DNA from 3 places in the Xanthomonas graminis pv. graminis genome. Region 2 is predicted to be linked to each of the others. Evidence: riboswitches for the same ligand, from Rfam matches in the RefSeq annotation. Region 2 holds a riboswitch; each other region holds the start of a gene.
What was found. Region 2 has a riboswitch for cobalamin ahead of btuB (TonB-dependent vitamin B12 receptor). Riboswitches for the same ligand answer to the same signal wherever they lie in the genome.

Region 1 (4,230 bases), 980 kb from region 2:
AGGCCGAGCAGGTGGCGGGCGATGTGCTTGAGGGCGACGCCGTCGGCCAGGCGCGCCTCGACATAGGGCCGCAGCGCGCGCAGCAGCTCGGCGCGCGGCCGCGGCGTGGCGCCGGTTAGGGCCGCGTCCAGCCGGTGCAGCACATAGGGATCGTGATAGGCGGCGCGGCCCAGCATCACGCCATCCACCGCGTCCAGCTGCGCGCGTGCTGTATCCACGTCGGCCAGCCCGCCGTTGAGAACGATCTGCAACTGCGGCCGCTCGCGCTTGAGCCGGTAGGCCCAGTCGTAGCGCAGCGGCGGCACCTCGCGGTTCTCCTTCGGCGACAGGCCCTGCAGCCACGCGTTGCGCGCATGCACCACGAACAGTCCGCAGCCGGCCGCGGCGACCTGATCGACGAAAGCGAGGAAGACCTCGTAGTCGTCGTCCTGGTCAACGCCCAGCCGGCACTTCACCGTGACCGGGATGTCCACCGCCTGCGCCATCACCGCCACGCAGTCGGCGACCAGCGCCGGCTCGCGCATCAGGCAGGCGCCGAAGCGCCCGGCCTGGACCCGGTCGGACGGGCAGCCGCAATTGAGATTGATCTCGTCGTAGCCCCACGCCTGGCCGATCCGCGCCGCCTGCGCCAGCAGCGCCGGATCGCTGCCGCCGAGCTGCAGCGCCAGCGGATGCTCGACCGCATCGAAGCCCAGCAAGCGCGCGCGATCGCCCAGCACCACCGCATTGGCGTGCACCATCTCGGTATACAGCCGCGCAGACGGCGCCAGCAGCCGGTGGAACACGCGGCAATGGCGGTCGGTCCAGTCCATCATCGGCGCGACGGACAGGCGCAGGGAGGCGGCATAGCGCGCATGCAGGTTGGAAGGCGGGAGCGGAAGCGTCATCGGGCGCGGCGGTGCTGCGCTGTCGCCTGCTGGCGGAAGCGTCAGATCATTAGGCTTTGGGATCAATAGCTTACACGTTCGTCCTGAATGCTGCCGGTGAACGTCCGCGAATTCACTTGGCGCTTGACCCGCCGCCGCATCCAGCCTATCGTGCGCTCGCCGAAGGTATCCATCGCTTCATTCGGATGAAGGGATGGATTTAAACGGGAATCCGGTGAAGGCCGGCGCCGCAAGCGCCTGCCCATTCCGGAGCTGCCCCGCAGCGGTGAATGGAAACGACCTCCGTCAATGGCACTGGGCCGGCGCATGCCGGCCTGGGAAGCGGCGGACAGTAGGCGCGCAGCCGGCACGGTGCGCTCGTCCATCAGCCCGAATACCGGCCCCGGCCGGAGGACCTGTGCGTCCTCCGATTCGACCTGGCACCTCCGCGGGGAGGCGGCCGGAAGCCGTGCCGTGGCCTTGCGCCGCGCCGCGCTCTTCCGCCTGCCCGCGTGGCGCCGGTTCGCCCGCGGGGGCGAAGGTCGCTGGCGTGGCGGGCGTCCCGTGCGAACGGGCGGACGGCGCGCGGTTCCTTCGTTCCTCAATGCCTATGACCGCAATGAGGAAACGCAAATGACGATCGTGACCAACCTGGGCTTCCCGCGCATCGGTGCGCGGCGCGAGCTCAAACGTGCGCTGGAAAGCTACTGGCGCCGCGAAACCGATGAGGCAAGCCTGCACGACACGGCGCGGCAGCTGCGCCAGCGGCACTGGCAACTGCAGGTCGAGGCCGGGGTGGAGCTGCCGCCCAGCAACGACTTCAGTCTGTACGACGCGATGCTCGACACCGCGTTCCTGGTCGACGCGATCCCGCAGCGCTACCGCGCACTGGCCGATGCCGATCCGCTGGCCGGCTACTTCGCGATGGCGCGCGGCACGCAGGAAGGCGGACTGGACCTGCACGCGCTGGAAATGACCAAGTGGTTCGACACCAATTACCACTACCTGGTGCCGGAACTGGCGCGGCGCCAGCACTTCCGCCTGCGCGGCGACAAGCCGCTGGCCGAATTCCTGGAAGCCAAGGCGCTGGGCATCACCACGCGGCCGGTGCTGATCGGGCCGGTGACCTTCCTGCTGCTGTCCAAGACCGTGGACGGCAGCGATCGCTGGGCGCTGCTGGACAGCCTGCTGCCGGTCTACGCCGAACTGCTGCAGCAACTCGACGCGGCCGGCGCCAACTGGGTCCAGATCGACGAGCCGGCGCTGGTGCTGGACCTGGACGAGGCCGCGCGCGAGGCCTATCGCCGCGCCTATGCGTTCCTGGCCCAGGCGCCGCGGCCGAAGCTGCTGCTGACCACGTACTTCGGCGAGCTGGGCGACAACCTGGAACTGGCCGCGGCGCTGCCGGTGGACGGCCTGCACGTGGACCTGGTGCGCGGCGTGGCGCAGCTGGACGCGGTGCTGCAGGCGTTGCCGGCCGGGCGCGTGCTGTCGGCGGGGCTGGTCAACGGCCGCAACGTGTGGCGCACGCCGCTGGAGAATGCGCTGACCCTGGCGCGCTACGCGGCCGGGCATGTCGGCCGCGAGCGTCTGTGGATGGCGCCGTCGTGCTCGCTGCTGCACGTGCCGGTGGACCTGGAACAGGAAAAGGCGCTGGACCGCGAACTGCACGCCTGGCTGGCCTTCGCCAAACAGAAACTGCAGGAGTTGCGCACCCTGGCCGACGCGCTGCAGGAATTGCCGCATGCGCAGGCCGAGTTGGACCAGGCGCGCGAGGCGTTGGCCACGCGGCGTACCTCGGCGCGCGTGCATCGCCCCGAGGTCGCACGCCGGGTGGCGGCGCTGAGCGAGGACGCCGGACGCCGGCAATCGCCATATCCGCAGCGGCGCGACGCGCAACAGGCGGCGCTGCGGCTGCCGGCCTACCCGACCACCACCATCGGCTCGTTCCCGCAGACCGCGCAGGTGCGGCAGGCGCGCGCGCAACACAAGGCCGGCAAGCTCGGCGATGCCGAGTACGACGCGTTCCTGGCCGCCGAAACCGAGCGCTGCGTGCGCGCGCAGGAGCAGATCGGGCTGGACGTGCTGGTGCACGGCGAGTTCGAGCGCAACGACATGGTCGAATACTTCGGCGAGCAGCTCGACGGTTTCGCCTTCACCAAGCATGGCTGGGTGCAGAGCTACGGCTCGCGCTGCGTGAAGCCGCCGATCATCTACGGCGACGTGCAGCGGCCGGCGCCGATGACGCTGCGCTGGACCCAGTACGCGCAGTCGCTGACCGACAAGCCGATGAAGGGCATGCTGACCGGGCCGGTGACGGTGCTGCAGTGGTCGTTCGTGCGCGACGACCAGGAACGCGCGCAGACCTGCCGGCAGATCGCGCTGGCGCTGCGCGACGAGGTGCGCGACCTGGAAGCGGCCGGCATCGGCGTGATCCAGATCGACGAGCCGGCGATCCGCGAGGGCCTGCCGCTGCGCCGCGCCGACTGGCAGGCGTACCTGGACTGGGCGGTGCAATGCTTCCGCATCGCCGCGGCCGGGGTGCGCGACGCCACCCAGATCCATACCCACATGTGCTACTCGGAGTTCAACGACATCATCGAGGCGGTGGCGGCGATGGACGCGGACGTGATCTCGATCGAGACCTCGCGCTCGCGGATGGAACTGCTCGATGCGTTCGTGCGCTTCCGCTATCCCAATGCGATCGGCCCGGGCGTGTACGACATCCACTCGCCGCGCGTGCCCAGCACGCAGGAGATGGTGCAGTTGCTGGACAAGGCGCGCGCAGTGCTGGATCCGCAGCAACTGTGGGTCAATCCGGATTGCGGGTTGAAGACCCGCGGCTGGCCGGAAACGCGCAACGCGCTGGAAGCGATGGTGGCCGCGGCGCGGCAGCTGCGCGCGCAGCAGGCACAGGCGGCGTAAGTCGGCGATGAGCCGACGATGCCCGGCGTGCTGCACGCCGGGCATCGCAACAGCCGCGTGCACGGCATGTCCGTGCGCGGACATCGCCGCGCAGCGCCTGGTTCATGCGCCGACGCTGGAAACAGACTGCCCTGCTCCACTGCACTGCGCGCGGCGGCGGCGGCGATATTGCTCGGGCGGGGGACTGCAACGCGGCCTGGGACCTGGTGCTGGACGACCCGGAGGACGGCGCGGTCGAACAGGTCAACGCGCAGCTACCGGGTGGGGTCAACCGCGGCCACACCACCGGCCCATGCCACACCGCCGGGATGCGCGATCCGGCGCACTCCCTGGACGCCAGCCGCAACGCGACGATCAACGCCAACGCGGCGCGCTGAGCGACCGGGATGACCCGCCGTTCGGCGGGTCATCCAGGCCTCACCGAAAAACGACCGTGCGA
Region 2 (4,230 bases):
CGTGGTGCTGCTGATGGACGACCTGCGCGAGCTGCTGGCGCTGGGGTGAGGCGGGCCATTGCACCTGCGGCACGCATGCGGCATCGGGCACTGCAATCGACCTGACAGTCGATCAACCCCTGTAGGAGCGGCTTCAGCCGCGACGCTTTGCCGGTAGCGCCCGGTCGCGGCTGAAGCCGCTCCTACAGGGGCGCGCGTCTGCACTTGGTCCCCGACGCACGGCATGCGAACTGCCGATATCGGGGGATGCGGTTGTTGGCGTGGTCGGTCTGGCATCGCCGCAGCGTTCTTCATGCAGCTGCAGACACAGAAAAACCCTGGGAGCGACTGACTGAAGTCGCTCCCACAACGTCACTGCAACAGTAGCGCCCGAGTCGAGGCGTGCTTGCCTTCACCGAGGCTGCAGCGACTTTCGCTGTCCAGCAGGACGCATGTCGGTGAAGCGGGTCGCACCCCAAGGCGCAGCCCGCTGCGGGGACTCAGCGCGCTGCCGGTGCGTAGCGCAGGGTCAGCGCGTATTCGCGGCCCGGCTGGTTGTACCAATTGATGGTCTGGTAGTCGCGATCGAACACGTTGCTGGCCTTGGCCTGCAGCGTCCAGTCCGCGGCGAACGCGTATTCCACGCGCAGGTCCAGCGTGCCGTAGCCGGCCAGGCGCACGCTGTTGGCCGCGTCGTCGTAGCGGTGGCCGCTGCCGAACGCGGTGACGCCGAGCTTGACCGGGCCGAAGCCGCGGTCCACGTCCAGCCGCGCGGTGTCCTGCGCGCGCCGCGCCAGCCAGTTGTCGCGGTTGGCGCCGTCGCTGCGGTTGCGCGGATCGGTGTGGCTGAGCTGCGCCGACAGTTCCCAGCCGGCCAGCGTGGCGTAGCCGGTCAGCTCGGCGCCGCGGATCCGCGCCTTGTCCACGTTCACCGGCAGGAAGCTGGCGGCGTCGTAGGAGATCAGGTCGTCGACGCGGTTTTCGTAGACGTTGAACGTCCAGTTCCAGGCATCGGCGTACTGCGCCACGCCCAGGTTGCCGCTCTTGGACTTCTCCGGCTTCAGTTCCGGATTGCCGGAGAACGGGTAGTACAGGTCGTTGAAGGTCGGCGCCTTGAAGCCGGTGCCGAGGCTGGCGGTGAGCTTGAAGCCGCCGTCCAGCGCCAGGCCCCAGCCGAGGCTGCCGGTGGTGTGCTGGCCGAACTGTTCATTGTCGTCGCTGCGCACGCTGGCCTGCACCTGCTGCGCGCCGAAGCGGCCCTGGTACTCGGCGAACACGCCGGTGTTGTCGCGCTGGTCCACGTCGAAGGCGGTGGTGCCGGTGACTTGCTCGCGCTGCCAGTCGGCGCCGGCGCTGAGCAGATGGCCTTCGGCCAGGCCGAAGTCGCCCTGCAGCGAGGCGCTGTCGCGGCGGCTGTCGAAGGTGCTGACGAAGCTGCGCGTGTCGCTGCCGGCGGCGTGGTAGTAGCTGTCGGCCTGGTCGCTGTTGCGGCCGAGCTGCGCGGCCAGATGCACGCGCTCGGACGGGGTCCAGTCGAGCTTGCCGCCGACCACCTGCTGGGTGTTGTCGGCCTCGTTGCCGGCGAACAGCGCATCGCCGTCGTACTCGTTGCGGCTGTCGATGTTCAGCGCCTGGCCTTCGATACGCAGCGTGTCGCTCAGCGCATAGCCGCCGCGCGCGCTGAGCGAGGTGTTGCGGTAGCCGTCGCGGTCCGGCTCGTCGACGAAGCAGCCGGCGAACAGGGTGGCCGAGCCGTTGCAGGCGTTGATGCCGTCGGTGTTCTGGTAGCCGCCCTGCACCGATAGCCAGCCGCGCTCGCCGCGGTTGCTGAAGCCGGCGCTGGCTTCGCGCAGGCCGTGGCTGCCGGCGCCCAGGCTCAGGTTCTGCTGCAGGCCCTGGCCGCCGCGGCGGGTGAAGATCTGGATCACGCCGCCGATCGCATCGGAGCCGTACAGGCTCGAGCGCGGGCCGCGCACGATCTCGATGCGCTCGATCTGGCTCAGCGGCAGGTCCTGGAACGCGGCCAGGCCGGCGCTGGCCGAGCCGATGCGCACGCCGTCCACCAGCACCAGCACGTGGTCCGATTCGCTGCCGCGCAGGCTCAGCGTGGTCAGCTTGCCGAGCCCGCCCTGGTTGGACACGCCGATGCCGGCGCGGCCCTGCAGCAGCTGCGCCAGCGACGTGGCCTGGCTGCGCTCGATCTCGGCGCGGTCGATCACCTGCGCCGGGACCACGGTGTCCTCCACCGCGATCTGGGTGCGGGTGGCGGTGACCAGGACCTGGTCCAGGTCGGTGGCGGCATCGGCGGCGAGCGCCAGCGAGGGCAGGGACAGGGCGGACGCGATCGCGACCGAAAGCAGGCGGGACGACATGGGGCAACTCCGGCGCGCGGGCGCGCTGTGACGGCAAAGGAGTCGTGAACGGAAGGTGCGAGCGGACGGCGCCAGACGCGGCGCGGCACGCCGCGACGCCCTCCGCATCGCAACCAGTGAACTGCAAGGCCGGTCTCCGGGCTGGCGATCTGGGAGTCGGACTCCCGGCTGCGACGCCTTCCCATGCCCAAGGCACAGTGGCGCAAGTCGTCAGCGCAGATCGCTTACCGTTGCGGGGGCAGCGCCGGCCTTGTCGCAAGACGCACCGGCTTCCCGTTTCAACCTGCAGGCCGGAGCCGGCGGGTCACCTTAAGCGGCGCGATTGTACGCGATCGCCGCTGCGGCGCACGGATCAGTCGGCGTCGCGCTCGCCTGCGTGGCCATCGCGGTCGGGTTCTTGATCGGCGTCGTACGCATGGCCGCCGGAGGCGTCGTGCGCGTCCTGCGCATAAGGCGTGTCGCGGCGGTCGCCATCGTGGTCGAAATGGGTGGTCGCCACCGGTCCGGCCACCGGCAGGCCGCGCTGCGCCGGCAGCTGCGCCGCCGCGGTGTCCAGCTCGCCGAGCAGTTGCGCGCGCCGCGCCTCGGGCAGTTCCTGCCAATGGCAGCCCGTCAGCGCGCCTTCCAGCGAGTACAGCAGGTTGAGGCTGGGCTTGAAGCCGGCACGCTTGACCTTGAGGAATGCGCCCACCGCACCGGCCGCGGCCAGGTCCTCCTGTGTGCGCAGGCCGACCTGGCGCAGCCAGGCCGCGCTCTTGGGACCGATGTTGCGCAGCTTCTGCGTGCTCATCGCTGGCTCATCGCAGCGCGTCGACGAAGACCTGGGCGATCGCCTCCAGGCCGTGCTGGTCGTCGGCGTCGAAGCGCGCCAGGTCCGGGCTGTCCAGGTCGAACACGCCGACCAGCGCGCCGTCGCGCAGCAGCGGCACCACCAGCTCCGAGCGCGAGGCCGCATCGCAGGCGATATGCCCGGGAAAGGCCTCGACGTCGTCGATGCGCTGGGTCTGGCCGGTGCTGGCGGCGGCGCCGCACACGCCCTTGTGCAGGGGGATGCGCACGCACGCGGGCAGGCCCTGGAACGGCCCGACCACCAGTTCCTTGCCGTCGTACAGGTAGAAACCGACCCAGTTCAGCCGCGGCAGCGCGTGGTACACCAGCGCCGCCAGGTTGGCGGCATTGGCGATGCGGTCGGGCTCGCCGCTGACCAGGGCGCGGGCCTGGGCGAGCAGCTGGGCGTACTGTTCCGGCTTGCTGCCGGTGAGCGAAGAGGAAGCGAACATCATCCGAGTCTAGCAGCGGCCGCTGGCGGCCTGTGCGCCGGCGCCTGGCCCCGGCTATCCTGCGCGCCCGCGCCGCATGCGCCGACCTCGAGGATCCTGCAACGATGAGCGTCCCCGCCTTCTACGTTACCGGCACCGATACCGGCATCGGCAAGACCGTCGCCAGCACCGCGCTGCTGCATGCGTTGCGCGCGCGCGGGCAGACGGCGCTGGGCATGAAGCCGGTCGCCAGCGGCTGCGAGCGCAGCGCGGACGGCTGGCGCAACGAGGATGCGCTGGCGCTGCGGGCGGCGAGCCTGCCGCGCCCGGACTACGCCGACCTCAATCCCTACGCCTTGCCGCTGCCGCTGGCGCCGGAACTGGCGGCCGCCGACGCCGGGGTATGCGTGGAACTGGGGCCGATCGCCACCGCCTTCGCGCGGCTGCGTGCGCAGGCCGACGTGGTGGTGGTGGAGGGCGTCGGCGGCTGGGCGGCGCCGCTGTCGGCGACCCTGGAGCAGGCCGACCTGGCGCGCGCGCTGGCGCTGCCGGTGGTGCTGGTGGTCGGCCTGCGCCTGGGTTGCCTCAACCACGCCCGGCTCAGCGCCGCGGCGATCGCC
Region 3 (4,230 bases), 960 kb from region 2:
GTTGCGCACGCCGTTGATGCTGACCTGCGCGGCCAGTTCCTGCCACTCGGCGCTGTCATAGCCGCGCTTGCTGAAGTACTCGCCGTTCTGCCAGTCGCTGCCCTTGAACACCTTGTACGCGCCCTTCTCCTTGGCCAGCGCCAGGCTCGCCTGGATGGTCAGGTAGTTGATGCGCTCGTACAGCTCGTCGCAATAGTCCTCGGCCTGCCGGGAATTCCACTCGATGCCCTTCTGCGCCAGCAGGTGGTGCCAGCCGAAGGTGCCCAGGCCGATCGCGCGGTACTTCTGGTTGGTGATGGTGGCCTGCGGCACCGGCAGATCATTGAGATCGATGACGTTGTCGAGCATGCGCACCTGCACCCGGATCAGCCGTTCCAGCACGTCGGGCGACAGCAGGTCCGGCTGCGCGGTGACCGCGCGGCCCAGGTTCACCGAGGACAGGTTGCACACCACGAAGTCGCCGGCCTGCTTGGTGGTCACGATCTGGTCGCCGCTGATCATCTCCTGGATGACCCGGGTCGGGCTCATGTTCTGCAGGATCTCGGTGCACAGGTTGCTGGAATAGACCATGCCCTGGTGCTTGTTCGGGTTCATGCGATTGACTTCGTCGCGATAGAACATGAACGGGTTGCCGGTCTCCAGCTGGCTGACCATGATCCGCTTGAGCATGTCGATGGCCTTGACCACCTTGCGGCCGATACGCTCGTCGGCGACCACTTCCTCGTACCTGGCGCGGAACGTGCCTTCGCCGCGCTTCTCGTCGAAGAAGTCCTGCAGGTACCAGCCCTTGACCTCCTTCACCTCGTGCGGGTCGAACAGGTACCACTCGCCGCGGCGCTCCACCGCTTCCATGAAGATGTCCGGCACGCACACCGCGGTGAATACGTCGTGCGCGCGCAGGCGCTGGTCGCCGTTGTTCAGGCGCAGGTCCAGGAACGCCTCGATGTCGCGGTGCCAGATGTCCAGGTACACGGCGATGGCACCCTTGCGCTGGCCGAGCTGGTCCACCGACACCGCGGTGTTGTTGAGCTGCTTGATCCACGGCACCACGCCGCCGCTGGAATTCTTGACCCCGCGGATCGCCGAGCCGGACGAGCGCACGTAGCCCAGGTAGGCGCCGACGCCGCCGCCGTGCTTGGACACGCGCGCCACGTCGGTATTGGAGTCGTAGATGCCCTGCAGGCTGTCGTCGACGGTGTCGATGAAGCAGCTCGACAGCTGCCCGCCGATCTTGCCGGCATTGGCCAGGGTCGGCGTGGCCACGGTCATGTACAGGTTGGACAGCGCCCAGTAGGCCTCGCCGACCAGCTGCATGCGGCGTTCGCGAGGCTTTTCGTCCTGCATCAGGTACAGCGCGATGGTCAGCCAGCGCTCCTGCGGCAGCTCGTAGACCTTGCGCGAGTTGTCGGTGGCCAGGTAGCGCGTAGCCAGCAGGTACAGGCCGTTGTAGGCGAACAGCTTGTCGCGCTCCGGGTCGATCATCTTGCCGGCTTCGGCGAGTTCGTCCTTGGAGTAGTTCTTGAGGATGTCGATCGAATACACGCCGCGGTCGGCCAGGCTTTCCTGCAGGCCGACGTAGGAGCCGTACTTCTCGCCGGCATCGTAGAAGCGGTTCTTGCTGGCGCGCTTGTACAGGCGGTGCAGGTACAGGCGCGCGGCGAAGTACTCCCACTCCGGCGTGGCGATGTCCACGCGCGACTCGGCCTCGCGGATCAGGTAGTCGACCATCTCGTCGGCCGACAGGCTTTCCTTCTTCTCGACGAAGGCGAACGCCTTGCGCTCGTAGTCGACCACGTCCAGCTGCGGGAACTCGGCATGGATCCGGTCCAGGGTGCGCTGCAGGCGCGAGCGGTCGAAGGCCATGCGGCGGTTGCCGCCGTCCTTGACGATCCAGGTCACGGCGCGCTGGTCGTTGCTCGGCTCGCTGGCGGCCGCATCGGGCTGCGCGGCAGCGGCGGCGGCAGGCGTGGGGTCGACATCGGCGGTGTCGAGGGGGGCTGCGGCCGGCAGGCTGTGGGTCTGGCTCATGAAGGTCTCCAAGCGTGGTGCACCTGGCTGCCTGACCCTCGCAGGCAACGGTCCGACCGGATCAGCAGGTGAAGACGCGGTGTCGCAGAGACCGCAACGGCGCAGGCGCGAGGCCTGCGGGCGGTCAACGCTTCACCGACCCTCTCCCCCCGGAGATGTAACGGTCGGCGCCGCGCTGTGTGCATCGCGCGGCTGTCGGCAGGTCTTCGGGCTTATGGGCGACGGCCGATGGCCGGTGTCCTAGCCCATCGCTTCCCAAGGCAGGGCGCCTCAGTGCGGGTGACGGGTTCGTTCCCAATTACCGCTGCGGGGCAGCGCCGGCCTAAGCGCTCGCGCGCCGCACCGGCTTCCCTTTTGATCCCGCAGCCTGGTGGCCGCTGGAACCGACCACCACAAGATAGTGTGGTCCCCGGGCGTCGTCAACGCTAAATGTAGTCATAAAACTGAAAACCCAAGCGGGGCAAGAGTTTGCCGCTGCGGGCGGCAAACCTCTGCGGCCGGGCGCCGGATCGCGCCTGGTGCGGGCCGTATCGCATACGCTGCAAGGGCCGCCGCGGCGGCGCTGGCGGTCTGTCGCGATTGCCGCGGCACGGCGCTTGCGCCGGCCTCAGCCCGCCGGCCAGCGCTGCAGCAACAGCGGCAGTGCCGCCGCGGCGCTATCGCGCCAGTGCAGGTCGGCGCGCGAAGACAGGCCGCTGGGGTCGGGATTGATTTCGACCACGTAGGCGCCGCGCTCCTTGGCACGCAACGGCAGCCCGGCCGCCGGATGGACCAGGCCGGAGCTGCCGATCACCAGCACCAGGTCGGCGGCATCGGCGGCGCGATCGGCGCGCGCCCAGTCGGCGGCCGGCAACGCCTCGCCGAACCAGACCACGCCCGGGCGCACGGCGCCGCCGCAGGCCGCGCACGCCGGCGGCGCCAGGCGCTGGGTCGGTGCCTGCAGGTCGATCGGCGGCAGCAGTCCGTGCCAGGCCTGGCCGCAATCGCCGCAACGCAACGCCGATAGCCGCCCGTGCAGGTGTGCGGCGACTTCGCTGCCGGCGCGCTGGTGCAGGTCGTCCACGTTCTGGGTCACCAGCGTGGTGCGCTTCAGTCCGGCCAGGCGCACCAACGCGTGGTGCCCGGCATGCGGCTGGGCCTGCGCGACGATGGCCATGCGCCAGCGGTACCAACCCCACACCAGCGCCGGGTTCGTCCGCCAGGCGTCCTCGGTGGCCAGCTGCTGCGGATCGAAGCGCGCCCACAGGCTGTCGTCCTGACCACGGAAGGTCGGCACGCCGCTCTCGGCGGACATGCCGGCACCGGTGAGCACCAGCAGGCGGCGCGCGCCCTGGATGAAAGCGGCGACGGTCTCGGCGGTGTAGGCGGAACTGAGCATGGCGCGCACAAAAGTGATGAGATCTGCACTATTACATTGACCCAGTTCCACCTCAATCTGCGCCACAGCAATGCCGCCGCGGCTGTCGGTACGGCAAAGGGTTCGGTACGAGGGCGATGCGATCGCTGTCGCCATGACAGGCGGCCCGCCACCGTCGGCGCTGTTGTCAGCGTCATCGCGTGAGGCGTTGCTGTTGCTGTTGCTGTTGCTTTGGCGGTTGCTGTTGCTGTTGCCATTGCTTTTGACTTACTGGGTTCCCTTCCGAAGCGGCGGCCATGGCGGGGAAAAACCCGAAGGGCGGCGCACATGGATGTGCGCCGTTCGCGGCAGGGGCAGGATGCCCCTTCCGCGAATCCCCGGTATGGACGCGGACCCGGAGCGCGCAGCGCGGAGGGCGCTAGGCAGGGCGCGCTTTCTTTTGGTTACTTTTCTTTGCGCGAGCAAAGAAAAGTGACTCGCCGCAAGGCGAAAGCCTTTGCCTTTGCCTTGGTTCTGGCATTGAGCTTTTGAAGCTTTGAAGCTTGAAGCTTTGAAGCAAGAGCAAGAGCAAGAGCTTCCGCTGGCGCGGGTCACTTTTCTTTGCTTGTGCAAAGAAAATTAACCAAAAGAAGCGCTTTACCACAGCCGAAGGCTGGTCAAGCACACCCCGCAGCGCGCCCTCCGCGCTACGCGCTCCGGGTCCGCAGCCCCAACGGGCATTTTTCGATGGCACTTGTCCGCTCCGCGGCCAAGCCCGGGGCAGGTGTCCTGGTCTAATTCTCGTGGACACCTCGATAGGGGATGATCATCCCCAGCGAGGACTTTGAACGACATGACGCCCCGTA

Region 1: linked by a shared signal. The riboswitch ahead of metE (5-methyltetrahydropteroyltriglutamate--homocysteine S-methyltransferase) and the one ahead of btuB (TonB-dependent vitamin B12 receptor) in region 2 are both predicted to bind cobalamin.
Region 3: linked by a shared signal. The riboswitch ahead of KHF85_RS01225 (ribonucleoside-diphosphate reductase subunit alpha) and the one ahead of btuB (TonB-dependent vitamin B12 receptor) in region 2 are both predicted to bind cobalamin.

What each region holds. Positions count from the first base shown of each region.
Region 1 covers NZ_CP076255.1:314,984-319,213, reverse strand. The annotation lists gene dusA (tRNA dihydrouridine(20/20a) synthase DusA) at 1-887, opposite strand, end outside; cobalamin riboswitch at 1,033-1,286, shown strand; gene metE (5-methyltetrahydropteroyltriglutamate--homocysteine S-methyltransferase) at 1,500-3,791, shown strand; partial or broken gene KHF85_RS01305 (conditioned medium factor domain protein) at 3,977-4,168, shown strand; gene purU (formyltetrahydrofolate deformylase) at 4,209-4,230, opposite strand, start outside.
Region 2 covers NZ_CP076255.1:3,984,416-3,988,645, reverse strand. The annotation lists gene gph (phosphoglycolate phosphatase) at 1-49, shown strand, start outside; gene btuB (TonB-dependent vitamin B12 receptor) at 480-2,351, opposite strand; cobalamin riboswitch at 2,462-2,678, opposite strand; gene KHF85_RS17275 (TfoX/Sxy family protein) at 2,704-3,141, opposite strand; gene KHF85_RS17270 (GAF domain-containing protein) at 3,149-3,631, opposite strand; gene bioD (dethiobiotin synthase) at 3,736-4,230, shown strand, end outside.
Region 3 covers NZ_CP076255.1:292,993-297,222, reverse strand. The annotation lists gene KHF85_RS01225 (ribonucleoside-diphosphate reductase subunit alpha) at 1-2,028, opposite strand, end outside; cobalamin riboswitch at 2,209-2,431, opposite strand; gene KHF85_RS01220 (SIR2 family NAD-dependent protein deacylase) at 2,636-3,406, opposite strand; one part of gene KHF85_RS01215 (IS3 family transposase) at 4,218-4,230, shown strand, end outside.